DNA from 3 places in the Janthinobacterium glycogeni genome. Region 1 is predicted to be linked to each of the others. Evidence: predicted binding sites of a transcription regulator. Region 1 holds the regulator's gene; each other region holds the start of a gene.
What was found. Region 1 encodes FNR, which switches genes on or off when oxygen is low (the NO sensors DNR and NnrR bind a similar motif). Its sites were predicted from a motif close to TTGATNNNNATCAA; they were not measured.
Positions count from the first base shown of each region.

Region 2: the regulator FNR is predicted to act here: its motif matches at 2,510-2,523, upstream of ACQ4W4_RS10485 (XrtA system polysaccharide chain length determinant).
Region 3: the regulator FNR is predicted to act here: its motif matches at 2,733-2,746, upstream of nirK (copper-containing nitrite reductase).

Region 1 covers NZ_JBNYXP010000006.1:376,257-380,523, forward strand. The annotation lists gene ACQ4W4_RS16820 (response regulator) at 1-1,417, opposite strand, end outside; gene fnr (fumarate/nitrate reduction transcriptional regulator Fnr) at 1,657-2,415, shown strand; gene ACQ4W4_RS16830 (FixH family protein) at 2,553-3,077, opposite strand; gene ccoG (cytochrome c oxidase accessory protein CcoG) at 3,177-4,267, opposite strand, start outside.
Region 2 covers NZ_JBNYXP010000003.1:439,000-443,266, reverse strand. The annotation lists gene ACQ4W4_RS10495 (TIGR03016 family PEP-CTERM system-associated outer membrane protein) at 1-22, opposite strand, end outside; gene ACQ4W4_RS10490 (XrtA-associated tyrosine autokinase) at 6-830, opposite strand; gene ACQ4W4_RS10485 (XrtA system polysaccharide chain length determinant) at 850-2,379, opposite strand; gene ACQ4W4_RS10480 (XrtA/PEP-CTERM system exopolysaccharide export protein) at 2,622-3,245, shown strand; gene ACQ4W4_RS10475 (N-acyl amino acid synthase FeeM domain-containing protein) at 3,446-4,192, shown strand; gene ACQ4W4_RS10470 (S1 family peptidase) at 4,197-4,267, opposite strand, start outside.
Region 3 covers NZ_JBNYXP010000002.1:139,883-144,149, forward strand. The annotation lists gene ACQ4W4_RS06195 (nitric-oxide reductase large subunit) at 1-468, opposite strand, end outside; gene ytfE (iron-sulfur cluster repair protein YtfE) at 483-1,160, opposite strand; gene nirK (copper-containing nitrite reductase) at 1,192-2,664, opposite strand; gene norR (nitric oxide reductase transcriptional regulator NorR) at 2,815-4,267, shown strand, end outside.

The sequences.
Region 1 (4,267 bases):
CATTCATGGTCATCGTCGTGGCCAGCGTGTTCATGACCTCGTCGAGGTCGAATTCGACGGGCGACAATTCCATGCGGCGTGCCTCGATCTTCGAATAATCGAGCACGTCGTTGAGGATGCCCAGCAGCGACTGGCCCGCCACGCGCACCATGGTCAGATATTTGCGCTGTTCCGTGTCGAGCTTGGTATTGCCCAGCAAATACACCATGCCCAGCACGGCATTGAGGGGCGTGCGGATTTCATGGCTCATGTTGGCCACGAAATCGCTCTTCGCGCGGTTGGCCGCCTCGGCCCGGTCGCGCTCCTGCTCCAGCTCCGCCGCGCGCGCTTCGAGTTCCTGCTGCAGGCGGTCGCGTTCGCCCATCAGGCCGTTGAACGCTTCCGTCAGTTCGCCGATTTCGTCGCGCTGCAGCACCGGTACGGGCGTGAAGCGGCTGCCGCTGGTGCGCAGCGCCTGCAGGGTGTCGCGCAGGCGCACCAGCGGCGAGAGCAGGCGCACGGTGACCCAGCCCAGCACGGCTGCGGCCAGCAGCGAGGCGAGTATGCTCCACAGCACCAGACGGTACAGCACGCCGTCGAACGGTTCGAAGGCGTCGTCGAGGGGCAGCGAGGCGGCCAGCAGCCAGTTCACCGATTTCAGGCGCTTGAAGCTGTTGACGGCCGTGATGCCGCGGCTGTTGGTGCTGACCATGCTGCCTTCGCCATCCATCTTCAGCAGCTGCGTGGTCGTCAGGTTGGCGTTCGGCTGGCGCGGCTGCAGCAAGCGGCTGGTATCGGGATGCAGCACGTAGCGCGGCACGGCGCCGCGCGTGAGGATGAAATAATAGCCGCTCTTGCCGATCTTTTCCGAGCGCAGGCGTCCCAGCAGGTTGTCCTTGTACAGGCGCAGCACGCCGATCACCACGCCGGCCACCTGGCCATCGGCGGCCAGCACGGGCGCGGCCATCTGCACGATGGGCATGCCGCTCGATTTGCCCAGCATCGGCTCGGTGATCATGGGCTGGCGCGTGCGCAGCACGGTCTGGAAATACTCGCGCTCGGCGACGTTGATGCCGGCGCGCCCCGCCACTTCCGGCATGTCGGCCACGACGGCGCCGTGCGCGTCGAGCACCAGCACGTCGTCGAACAGCACCAGCATCGAGCGGCGCGAATAGTAGTCGCGCAATTGGGCGGGCTGGGCGATCAGTTCCGGCGGCTGCTGCCGGGCCGTCAGGGTGACGATCTGCAGCAGCATGGCCAGCTTGTCGTCGAGTTCGGCGGCGGTGCGGGTGATCAGCGACGACTGCTGACTCAGCAGTACCCGGGTGAAGTCGGCGCGCATGTGCTGCACCTGGATCATGGTGACCAGCGCGATCATGGCGATCGAGGTCAGGCTGGTGGCCAGCGCGACTTTTGCTTTGATGCCGAGAGGCTTCATGATTTCCTTTTCAGTACCGGGCGGCACAGGCGGCAGATAATGCTGTCAGGAATTTTCCTATCAATACCCCAGCTTAGCAAGCGCCGCCACGCAAATTGCCCTCTCCGCATGGGCTTTTGACGATGTTGCCATATAATTAAAGGCTGGACGTGGTTTATTCGCCGAAATTGCGGTGAAATTGGCACACGGCAACCCTGTATGCAGTAAACTTCTTATTGCATTTTCTAAAAGGTACCGACATGACTGAAGCGCTCCTTACTCCGACCTTGCCCACAGTGACCGTGGAAGCGTTGCGTGCGCGATGCTCGACCTGCAGCATGCATCAATTGTGCCTGCCGATGGGCCTCGATGTGGGCGACATGGACAGGCTCGACCAGATCATCGGCCGCCGGCGCAAGATCGTGCGCGGCGCTTCGCTGTTCCGCATCGGCGACTCGTTCCAGAATCTGTATGCGATCCGCCTGGGGCACTTCAAGACCTACCAGATCAATCCTGGCGGCGAAGAGCAGGTGACGGGTTTCCAGATGGCCGGCGAACTGCTGGGCATGGACGCCATCAGCGCCGACCGCCACCACTGTAATGCGGTGGCGCTGGAAGACAGCGAAGTGTGTGAAATCCCGTTTTCCAGCCTGGAACAATTGCTGGGCAATATGCCGACCCTGCTGCGCCATTTCCATCGCATGATGAGCCAGGAAATCACACGCGAGCAAAGTGTCATGCTGTTGCTGGGCAACATGCAGGCGACGCAGCGTTTTGCCGCCTTTATCGTCAACCTGGCGTCGCGCTATGAAGCGCGCGGCTATTCGGCCAGCAAATTTCAACTGCGCATGTCGCGCGAGGAAATCGGCAACTACCTGGGCCTGACCATCGAAAGCGTCAGCCGTTTATTGTCGAAATTCAAGAAGGAAGGCTGGCTGCGCGTCTCCAACCGCGAGATCGAGATCCTGCAGCCGGCCAAGTTGAAGGCTATTACGGCCGGCACGGACGTCTGCAAATAACAGCACCGTCAAAACCTACTGCGCGTCGCGCTTTGCGGCCTGCGATGCTCGCTGGCTCGGCGCCCCCGTGCATAGCACAGCTGTGCTTCTCAGCCACAAATCACTGCCGCTCGCTACGGTTTTCCCGGCACTGTACGTTATAGTTCCTCATCGGCATGCAGCGCGATGCTGCGTTGCAGCGGCCAGGTCCAGATGCCCGACAGGCGCCACTCGCGTTTGTCGTTTTCCACCAGCACCTGCCAGCGGCTGCGCTCGAGCATCGGCAGCGCCACGGAAAAATTGCCGGCCGCATCGGGCTGCACCAGCAGCTTGATATCCTTTTCCGGCAGGGTCGCATGCGCCAGGTGCAGCAGCAAAGGCTTCTGGTACGCCTTGCCGAAGCTGTGCACGGAACCGCTGAGGCGCGCTGCAGCGACGTCATATGACAGGGTCGTATCCATGGCCAGGTCGCTGGCGATCGTGTCGCGCTTCAAATCCTGGTTGATCGCCTTGCCCTGCTTGTAATAGTCGCCCACCACCAGCGCGTCGGGCTGCGTAAACGCGATATAGCCCATGAAGCTGCCGACGACCACGGACAGGCCGGGACCGATCATCAGCAGCCATGGCCAGCGATGCTTGTACCACGGTGCAACGGGAGGTTGCAGTTTCAGACTGTCGGACATGGTATTTCTCCTGTGTAAACGGCCAGTCCCCATGCGGGGACTGACCTTCCTGCAACTTCGTGGCGGCGAGGGCAGCCGGTCCCCGTCCGCCTTTCCTTGTTAACGTGGCACGATGAAGACCGCGCTTTCACGCACATGCAGCGACGGGTCGTCCAGCGAGTGCAATTCGATCGCAATCTTGTTCGAGCCCTTTTCGCCGACGCCGTGCGGCACGCGCAGGCGGATCGGCCAGCCCAGCGTTTCCGTCGGCTGCAAGGTCACTTCTTCGCGCGTCAGCAAGGTCAGGCCCGGCAAGCCGGAAGCGCTGATTTTGAAATGCTGGCTTTGCTCGGAGGTGTTCATGATCTGCAGACGATAGACGTTTTCGATCATGCCGTCTTCCACTTCGCGTCCCATCGAACCGCGGTCGCGGATCACGTCCATTTTCAGCGGCGTGCGCAGCGCCAGCGAAGTACACACGGCGATGATGATCAGGGCCAGGATGGACGTGTAGATCAGCACGCGCGGGCGCATGGCGCGCTGGCGGATCTGCTTCGAATTGAAGTTGTTTTCCATCGCATGGTCGGTGCTGTAGCGTATCAGCCCCCGTGGCCGCTCGACCTTGTCCATCACGCTGTTGCAGGCATCGACGCAGGCGGCGCAGCCGATGCATTCATACTGCAGGCCGTTGCGGATATCGATACCGGTCGGACACACCTGTACGCACAAGGTGCAATCGATGCAGTCGCCCAGCTTGTCGTTGTTGCCGGCCTTCTTGCTCATGGCGCCGCGTGGTTCGCCGCGCTTGGCATCGTAGGTGATGATCAGGGTGTCCTGGTCGAACATGGCGCTCTGGAAGCGCGCGTAGGGGCACATGTATTTGCACACCTGCTCGCGCAGCCAGCCCGCGTTGCCGTAGGTTGCCAGGCTGTAGAACAAGACCCAGAACCATTCCCAGGGACCGAAATTGAGGGTGGTCACCTCGCGCGCCAGTTCCTTGATCGGCGTGAAGTAGCCGACAAAGGTAAAGCCCGTCCACAGGGCGATGGCGCCCCATACCAGGTGCTTGGCCGTCTTCTTGAACGCCTTGCGCACGGAGGGGCCCTGCTTGTCGAGGGCCATGCGCGCGCTGCGCGTGCCCTCGATGCGGCGTTCGACCCACAGGAAGATTTCCGTGTATACCGTTTGCGGGCAAGAGAACCCGCACCACA
Region 2 (4,267 bases), on a different contig from region 1:
GGCGGCTAATCGTAATAGCCATAACCGTAGTAGTCGTTGCCGGGGAACGATTTGGTCTTGTTGTAGATCAAATGAATGTGTTCGCACGACTCGATCTGGCGCAGCGCCTCCTTGACGGCGTGCTGTGTCGTCGTTTCCGCCTCGACCACCATCACCACTTGTCCCATCTGCCCCACCAGCGCGTGCGCTTCGCTGGTGATCAGCAGGGGCGGCGAATCGAAGACGACGATGCGGTCGCCATAGCGGCTGGCGATTTCGGCCAGCAGCCGGCTCATGGCCCGGCTGGCCAGCAATTCCGTCGCGTGCTTGTTGCTGCGCCCGGCGGGCAGGATGCTCAGATTGTCCACATTGGTTTTCAGGATCACGTCGGCCATGGCCAGTTGCGGGTCGAGCAGCACGTCCATCAGCCCCGGTTCGGGCGGCAGGCCCAGCACTTTCAGCACGGACGGGCGCGCCACGTCGGCATCGACCAGCAGCACCGTGATATCCATTTCCATGGCGATGCTCATGGCCAGGTTGATGGCGCAGTAGGTCTTGCCTTCGCCGGGCATGGCGCTGGTGACGACGATCAGGTTGCCGTGGCGGATGGCCTCGGCGCCGCTGGCGCGCGCCTGGCGCAGCAGCGGGCGCTTGATGATGCGGAAATCCTCGGCCACCGAACTGCGCCCGCCATCGTGCGTGAGCATGCCTTGCTCGGCCAGCCGGTCCAGGTTCAGGGCCCGGTACTGGGGCGACCGGGCCGCCTGCGCGCCATCCACGCCATAGGGCACGCCGGCCTCGGCCACGCCGAGGATCGTGGGTTCCTGCTTGCCGCTGTCCTTGCTGCTCATCGTCGCTCCCTTGGTGGCTCTAGAATTTCAGCAGCGCGGCCGTCATGACCCCGCCGTACAGCAGGAACAGGCTGCCCAGGCAGGCGCCGAAGCCATAGCGGGCGCGGCGGCGGCGTACCTGCTGCAGCGGCGTCCAGTTCATCGATACGGTGCCCAGCACGTTCAAGCCCGTCGCGTCGCGCAGTTCCGCGGGGCTGAGGAAGGTGGGGCGCACCTGGCTGATCAGCAGGGCCGTGGCGACGCCCGCCACCAGCGCCGCGCCCAGCGCCGCACTGAACAGCAGCGGCCGGTTCGGGCCGACGGGCGCATATTGCACCGTGGGCGGGTCGATGATCTTGAAGGCCATCATTTCGGTGGTGGAACTGAGTTCGCCCGACAGCTTGGCCGCTTCGCGCCGGCCGATCAGCTTTTCATAGTTTTCCTTGTTGATGATGTAGTCGCGGTTGAGCTGCGCCAGTTGCGATTCGACCTCGGGCACGGCATTGCTCTGCGCCAGCAGCCGTTCGTTGCGCGCCGTGTATTCCTGCACGCGGGCGCGGATGGCGGCCACCTTGGCGTCCGCGTCCGTCAGCGCCACCTTCAACTGCTGCAGCATGGGGCTGTAGTTCTTGCCCGGGTCGCCGGACGCCGTTTTCAGCTTGCTTTCCTCGATCTTGCGTTCTTCCAGCTGGGCAATGAGCCGCTTCGAGGCGATGATATCGGGGTGCAATTCCGTAAATTGCATGCGCAGGTTGTCGAGGTTCTTGTTGAGCGAGGCGATGCGCTCGTCGAGTTCGGGATTCGTGATGGACGCCGCATTCGGCTCCATGTCGAGCACGGGCTCGTCGCCCTCGATCTGGCTCTGGATGGCCTTGCGCGCCTGTTCCGCCTCGACCAGTTCCAGCTTGGCATTGTTCAGGCTATCGGACGACATCAGCAACTGGCTGCCATAGTCGATGCCCTGGCGCGGCAGCAGCAGGTTGTTGCGGATCTTGAATTCCTTCACCAGGTTTTCCGCCGCGCTCAGCTTGTCCTCGTAATTCTTGATCTGCTCGTCGATGAACTGCACGGCCTTCTGAGAATCGCCTTTTTTGCCCTGGAAACTGCCTTCGACAAAGATGGTCAGCAGGCTTTGCACGACGTCGCGCACGAGCTTGGGGTCGCGTCCGCTGTAGCTGATGGTGTAGATGTCATAGGCGTTGGTGCCCGTGATCTTGATGCGGCTCATCAACTCGTCCAGCTGGGCCTCGTGCTCGCGCACGGTCTTCGAGTCCAGGTCGAGGTCGACCATGCGCATGACCCGCTCCACGTTCGGACGGCTGAGCAGGGTACGGCTCATGATGGCCACCTGCTGTTCCGTGTTCGGCACGCTGGTCATGCCGGACATCAGCGGCTTGAGGATGGTTTGCGTATCGACAAACACGCGCGCCGACGTCTGGTAGTCGTCGGGCAGGGTGATCACCTTGATGAAGCCGCCGATGGCCACCAGCCACGCCACCAGCACCGCATGCCAGCGGTACTTCCAGATACCTTTCAAGCCGGAAAGCAGTTGCTGTATCAATTGTTCCATGTCGCTTCCTTCAGATGGCGGTGCTGCACGGGAGATGGGCTGGCGACGACGTCTTGCAAAAAATACTTGCTTGTTGAGTAAGCAAAGTATAGGGCGGCTGCGGAGCAAGATTTCCCAAGATGATTGCTTCTTGATACGCCTCAAGGTTGACTTGCCGGGTTTTAATAATCATAGGAAGTTCGCGGCCCAGGCTGGTTCTGCGGGGCTGCCCATGGACGCGCATCGACTCGAAGAGGCTCCGCATGAATCCATCTCGCCGTGTATTTCTCTGCAACACGCTGGTCCTGGCCGGCGCCGCCAGTCTGCTGGGCGCCTGCCGCACCCGCTATCCGCTGGCGCCTTCCGACGACAGCGCTCCCCTGCACGATTACCTGATCGGTCCGGGCGACTCCGTCAACATCATCGTCTGGCGCAATCCGGAAGTATCGCTGACGGTGGCCGTGCGGCCGGACGGCAAGATCACCACGCCGCTGGTCGAGGATCTGGCCGCCAGCGGCAAGACGTCGACGCAGCTGGCGCGCGATATCGAGCAAGCCTTGAGCAAGTTCATCCAGCAGCCCGTGGTGACGGTCATCGTCACCAATTTCTCGGGGCCGTACGGCGAGCAGATCCGGGTGATCGGCGAGGCGGCCAAGCCGCAGGCGCTGCCGTACCGGCAGGGCATGTCGCTGATGGACGTGCTCATCGCCGTGGGGGGCATCACCGACTTCGCGGCGGGCAACAAAGCCAGCATCATCCGCATGCGCGAAGGCAACCAGCAGCAGCTGGCGGTACGGCTCGACGATTTGCTGAAGGATGGCGATATTTCCGCCAATGTCATGATGCGGCCGGGCGACGTCTTGCTGATCCCGGAGAGCTTTTTTTAGCAACGGCCTCGGCAATATCAAAACAGCACTTATATTTGTCATTTTGTACTTGCAGGCAAATTTCAGCGTGCTATTTTGCTATCTAAAGGCAAATTTCTTCTGTTTTTTTAGCTATTGCTGGGAACTTCTCCAGTTTTTCTCTTGTCACAAGGCATTGGCTTCAGTCCGTCTCGACGGCTGCCGATGAACGTGAGGACAAGATGAGCTTTGAAGATGAACCTATTATTTCCTTCGACACGCCAGGTAGCTTCAGCGACCTGGTGGTGGGCGAGGGGCAGATCGACCCGGCCATGGAGCACGAGCTCGACCTGCAGCGCTTTCATATCCGCATGGCCAATTCGCGTGGGCGGCGCGAAGCGGCAAGTTTGCTGATCCGCAAGATGTACGGCTGGCGCGGCTATGCCGTCGATCCCGGCATCGCGCATGCGCTCAATAAAATCACGCTGTTTGCGGAAACGGCCGGCACCACCGTCGGCACCATGACCTTGTGCCTTGACAATGACGAGACGGGCTTGCCCGCCGATGAAAACTTCCGCGACAAGCTCGACATCCTGCGCGAGCAGGGCCGGCGCCTGTGCGAACCGTCGCGCCTGGCCATCGACAAGGGCGTGAGCAAGCGCGTGTTTGCGGCGCTGATTCATATTTCTTATATTTATGCCCACAATATCCACGGCTTTACCGATTACGTGATCGAAGTCAACCCGCGCCACGTGGTGTTTTACAAGCGCATGCTGGGTTTCCAGGACTTCGGCGGCGAGCGCGAGTGCACGCGCGTGGGGGCGCCGGCCGTGCTGCTACGGCTGGACCTCGATTACATGGGCGCCCAGATCCGCAAATACGGTGGCCTGATGGAACAGCATGGGGGTGAACGGTCGTTTTACCCCTTTTTTTTTCCGACATGGGATGAGCCCGGCATTACCGACCGGCTGAGGCAGGGGCGCAACTGATTGTTCATTTGTTTTTCAGCAAGATCGCCTGCATGTAGCTGCCTGGAATCGCGTAAGTAATGCCGCTCGGCGCGC
Region 3 (4,267 bases), on a different contig from region 1:
GTCGTAATAGTGCGCCGTGTTGGCGATGGCTTGCACGCGGCGCGCCGACAGGCGCAGCACTTGCGCATCGTCGACCCGGTTGGCGCGGTATTCCAGCTTGAGCGCTTCGCGCAGCGCCGCCTGCGCGGGGCCGTCGAGCGCCGCGTACGCCTTGCCATGCTGTTCCTGCGCGGCCAGTTCCAGCCAGGCCGTCAGTTCGCGATGCAGCCAGTCGGCCGTCCAGTCGGGCGCCTGGTAGGCGCCGTGGCCCCAAATGGAGCCCAGCTGCATGCCGCCGACGGATTGCCAGGCCGTCTGGCCGTCGAGGATGCCCTCGCGGTCGAACAGCTGACGGCCGTCCTGCGCCAGCACTTGCGCGGGAATGGGCGGCGCCTGCCGGTACACTTCCGTGCCGTAGTAGCCGAGCAGCGAAAACGTCACGATCAGCACACCGATCAGGGTGAACCAGAGTTTTTTGTAGGGACCCATGGGTCTTTCCTTTGTCAGTGCACCGCAGCCGGCGCAAAGCGCTCGAACAGGATATTGTTTTCAGTATGGATGTGCGCCATCAGGTCTTCGCGGAAGGTGCGCAAGCCCGTGTACAGCGCACGCCAGGTGGTGCAGGCGCCGCCAGGTGCGGTGATATCGTTCGTCATTGCCTCCATGGCGCGCAAGGCTACGCCATGGTCGTCATGCTCCATGCGCATGACGTTGATGGGCGCGCCGGCTCGCGGCCCCTGCCCGCGCACGATCATGGGGAACAGCACGTCTTCTTCCTTGCGCATATGGCTTTCCAGTTCCTGAGCCATGGCCGACAGGTGTTCCGCCAGCCCGTGCGGACAGTCGGCGCGGTCGCCATGCACCTGCTCGACCTTGCGCGCCAGGCGTATCAGCTCGGGCAGCTGCTCGCGGTGCACGGCGTGGTAGCGCGCCAGGATATGTTCCACCAGTTCGGTGGCCGAGGCGTCCTGCCAGTCACGCTCGCCGCTGGCATCTGCGCGTCCGGCCAGCACTTGCAGTTCCTCGACGATGGGCGCCGTGTCCACGCCGGCCGCTTCGGCCGCCGCGCGCAGGGTCTTGTTGCCGCCGCAGCAGAAATCGAGGCGGTGCGCATCGAACAGGCGCGTGGCGCCAGGGATGCGGCGGGCCAGCTGGCCCAGAGATTGTTCGATCAGTTCCATAGATGCTCCTTGAGGATGAATGGGGGGTGTTTTATTGGACTGCGCCCGCGTGGTAGACGCCGGGCACGGGGTCGCCCGTCACTTCCAGCACGCCCACGGCACCCTTGCCGGCGCGCGACAGCGCATGGTCGACCAGCAGATAGCTGCCGGGGTGCTGTACCTTGAGTTCGACGATGGTGGCGCCGCCCGGTGCGACGAGCGTCGTTTGCACGTCGTTTTTCGGGCTGCTGATCGAGCCTTCGCTGTACACCTTGTCGAAGATCTCGCCGATGATGTGGAACGATGAAATCTTGTTCGGGCCGCCGACGCCGAAATAGATGCGCACCGTCTCGCCGACTTTGGCCTGCAATTTGTGCGTCTTGCTCAGGGCGCCCACTTCGCCGTTGAAGACGTAGTAGTCGGGCAGTTCATTGGCCATTTTTTCCAGGTTCGGTTCCTGGTGCACGGGCGCGCCGTGCGGACGGCCCGTGTACATCTCGCCCTGCATCACGTAGTACTCGCGGTCGACTTTTGACAGGCCGCCTTCGGGTTCGACCAGGATCATGCCGTACATGCCGGCCGCGATATGCTGCGGCACGAGCGGCGTGGCGCAGTGGTAGACGAACAGGCCCGGATTGAGCGCCTTGAAGGTCACCGTTTTTTCCTGCCCCGGCGCCACCTGCGTGTGCTGTCCGCCGCCATGGCCGCCCGTCACGGCGTGCAGGTCGATCGAATGGATCATCTTGCTGTCCTTGGCATTGAACAGGGTCAGTTCCACCGTGTCGCCCACTTTGGCGCGCAGCATCGGGCCCGGTACTTGCCGGTTGAAGGTCCAATACGTAAAACTGGTGCCGTCATCGAGCTTGCCCGGCAGTTCCACCGTCTCCATGCGGTATTTCAGGGTTTGCGGCGCGCGCGCGCCGATGGCGGAAGGTACGTGCGCCGGATTGGCGGCCACGCTGACGGCCGAGGGATCGGGGCCGCGCATCGGCGACGGCGCAGGCGTGTACAGGGCTAGCGCGGCCGCCTGGCTCGACTCGCCGGCTGCGCTGGCAGGCGCCGCCGTCTCGGCCAGCGAGGTGCCAGTCACTTCCAGCTTGCCTTCCATGCCGATCTGGCGGTGGCCGGGAATCGAGCAGTAATAGGTGAACGTGCCGGCGCGCGTGACCTTGAAACGCACGGTGGTGCTGCCGCTATTGGCGCTGAACTTGGCGGACGCCACGTTCAGTTCAGGGATCAGCAGGTCGTGCTCGGCGCCTTCGCCGCTTTTCAGCACAAGTTCGACCGTGTCGCCCACCTTGGCCGCCAGCACGGGGTTGACCTGGCCCTTGGCATCGATGAATACCATCTTGCCGTCGACGATATTGGTTTGCAGTTCATAGCGCTTGAGCGCGGCGGCGGCGGCAGGTTTGGCCGCAGTGGCGGCGGCGCCGGCCGGCAGGCTCGCCTGGGCTTGCACGGACAGAGGGAATGCCAGGACGCAGACGGCGGCGGCAATGGCGCGGAGGGAGGGAGTCGTTTTCATCAGGCTTTCCTTGGTCTTGTATGCCGGTTCGGCCCCCTTACCTAGGCAATCCGTGTGCCAGGAAAAACTTGTTTTAAATCAACGATTTGAAAAATGCAGGGTCGTAATGACCCTTGTTTGTCGTGGTTCGTTGTACCCTGCATGGTACTTATGACCACCACCGCCATCCACCTGCTGCTGCTCACCGACCTGGTCGCCGACTTGCCCGTGGCCGTGCGCCTGCAGCGCCTGGTGGGCAGCCTGCGCGCGCACTTCGGCTGCGAGGCCGTGGCCTTGCTCAAGCTCGACGGCGAGCACCTGCGCCCCGTGGCGATGGCCGGCCTGGCCAGCGATGCGCTGGGACGCCGCTTCGCCGTCGCCGACCATCCGCGCCTGGCCGCCATCCTGCAGCGGCGCGGCGTGCTGTGCTTCCATCACGACAGCTCCCTGCCCGATCCCTACGATGGCCTGATCGCCGAGCGGGCCGGCGAACCGCTGCCCGTGCACGACTGCATGGGCATGGCGCTGGACCTGGAGGGCGAACGCTGGGGCGTGATCACGCTCGACGCGCTGCGGGTGGGCACCTTCGATACGCAGGCCCAGCGCGACCTCGGCGAGCTGGCCTGCGCCATCGAGGCGGCCGTGCGCGTGACCCGTCTGGAGAGCGAAATCCGCGCCCTGCGCCTGTCGGGCGGCGCCATGCTGGCCGATGCGCAGGCGCCGCGCGAGGAACACGATTTCGTCGGCCAGAGCAGCGCCATCACGCACTTGCTGCACGAATTGCAGGTGGTAGCCGATTCCGAACTGCCCGTGCTGCTGCTGGGAGAGACGGGCGTGGGCAAGGAATTGTGCGCGCACCGCCTGCACCGGCTGTCGCGCCGCGCGGGCAAGCCATTGATCCACGTCAATTGCGCGGCCTTGCCGGAATCGCTGGCCGAGAGCGAATTGTTCGGCCATGTGCGCGGTGCGTTTTCCGGCGCCGTCAGCGACCGGCCCGGCCGTTTCGAGGCGGCCGAGGGGGGCACCCTGTTTCTCGATGAAGTGGGGGAATTGCCGCTGTCGATACAGGCCAAGCTGCTGCGCACCTTGCAAAATGGCGAAATCCAGCGCCTGGGCGCGGACCGGCCGCGCCGGGTCAACGTGCGCGTGATCGCCGCCACCAACCGCAGCCTGCGCGAGCATGTGCGCGACGGCTCGTTCCGCGCCGACCTGTATCACCGTTTATCCGTGTATCCCGTGCCGATTCCGCCGCTGCGCGAGCGGGGCAATGACGTGCTGCTGCTGGCGGGCGGTTTCCTGGAACTGAACCGCGCGCGCCTGGGCTTGCGCAGCCTGCGCCTGTCGGCCGCGGCGGAAAACGCGCTGTGCCACTACCGCTGGCCGGGCAACGTGCGCGAACTGGAACATGTGATCAGCCGGGCCGCGCTGAAAGCCGTGATCCGCGGCGCGGACCGCAAGGACATCGTGACCCTGGAAACGGATATGCTCGACCTCGATGCGCTGGAAGCGCCGGCCGGCGCGGACGCGCCGCCGCCTGCGCCGGCCGCGTGCGGCATGCCGGCGGCGCCGCTGTCCATGCATCAGATCGTGGAAGCGAGCCAGCGCCAGGCCATCCGGCAAGCGC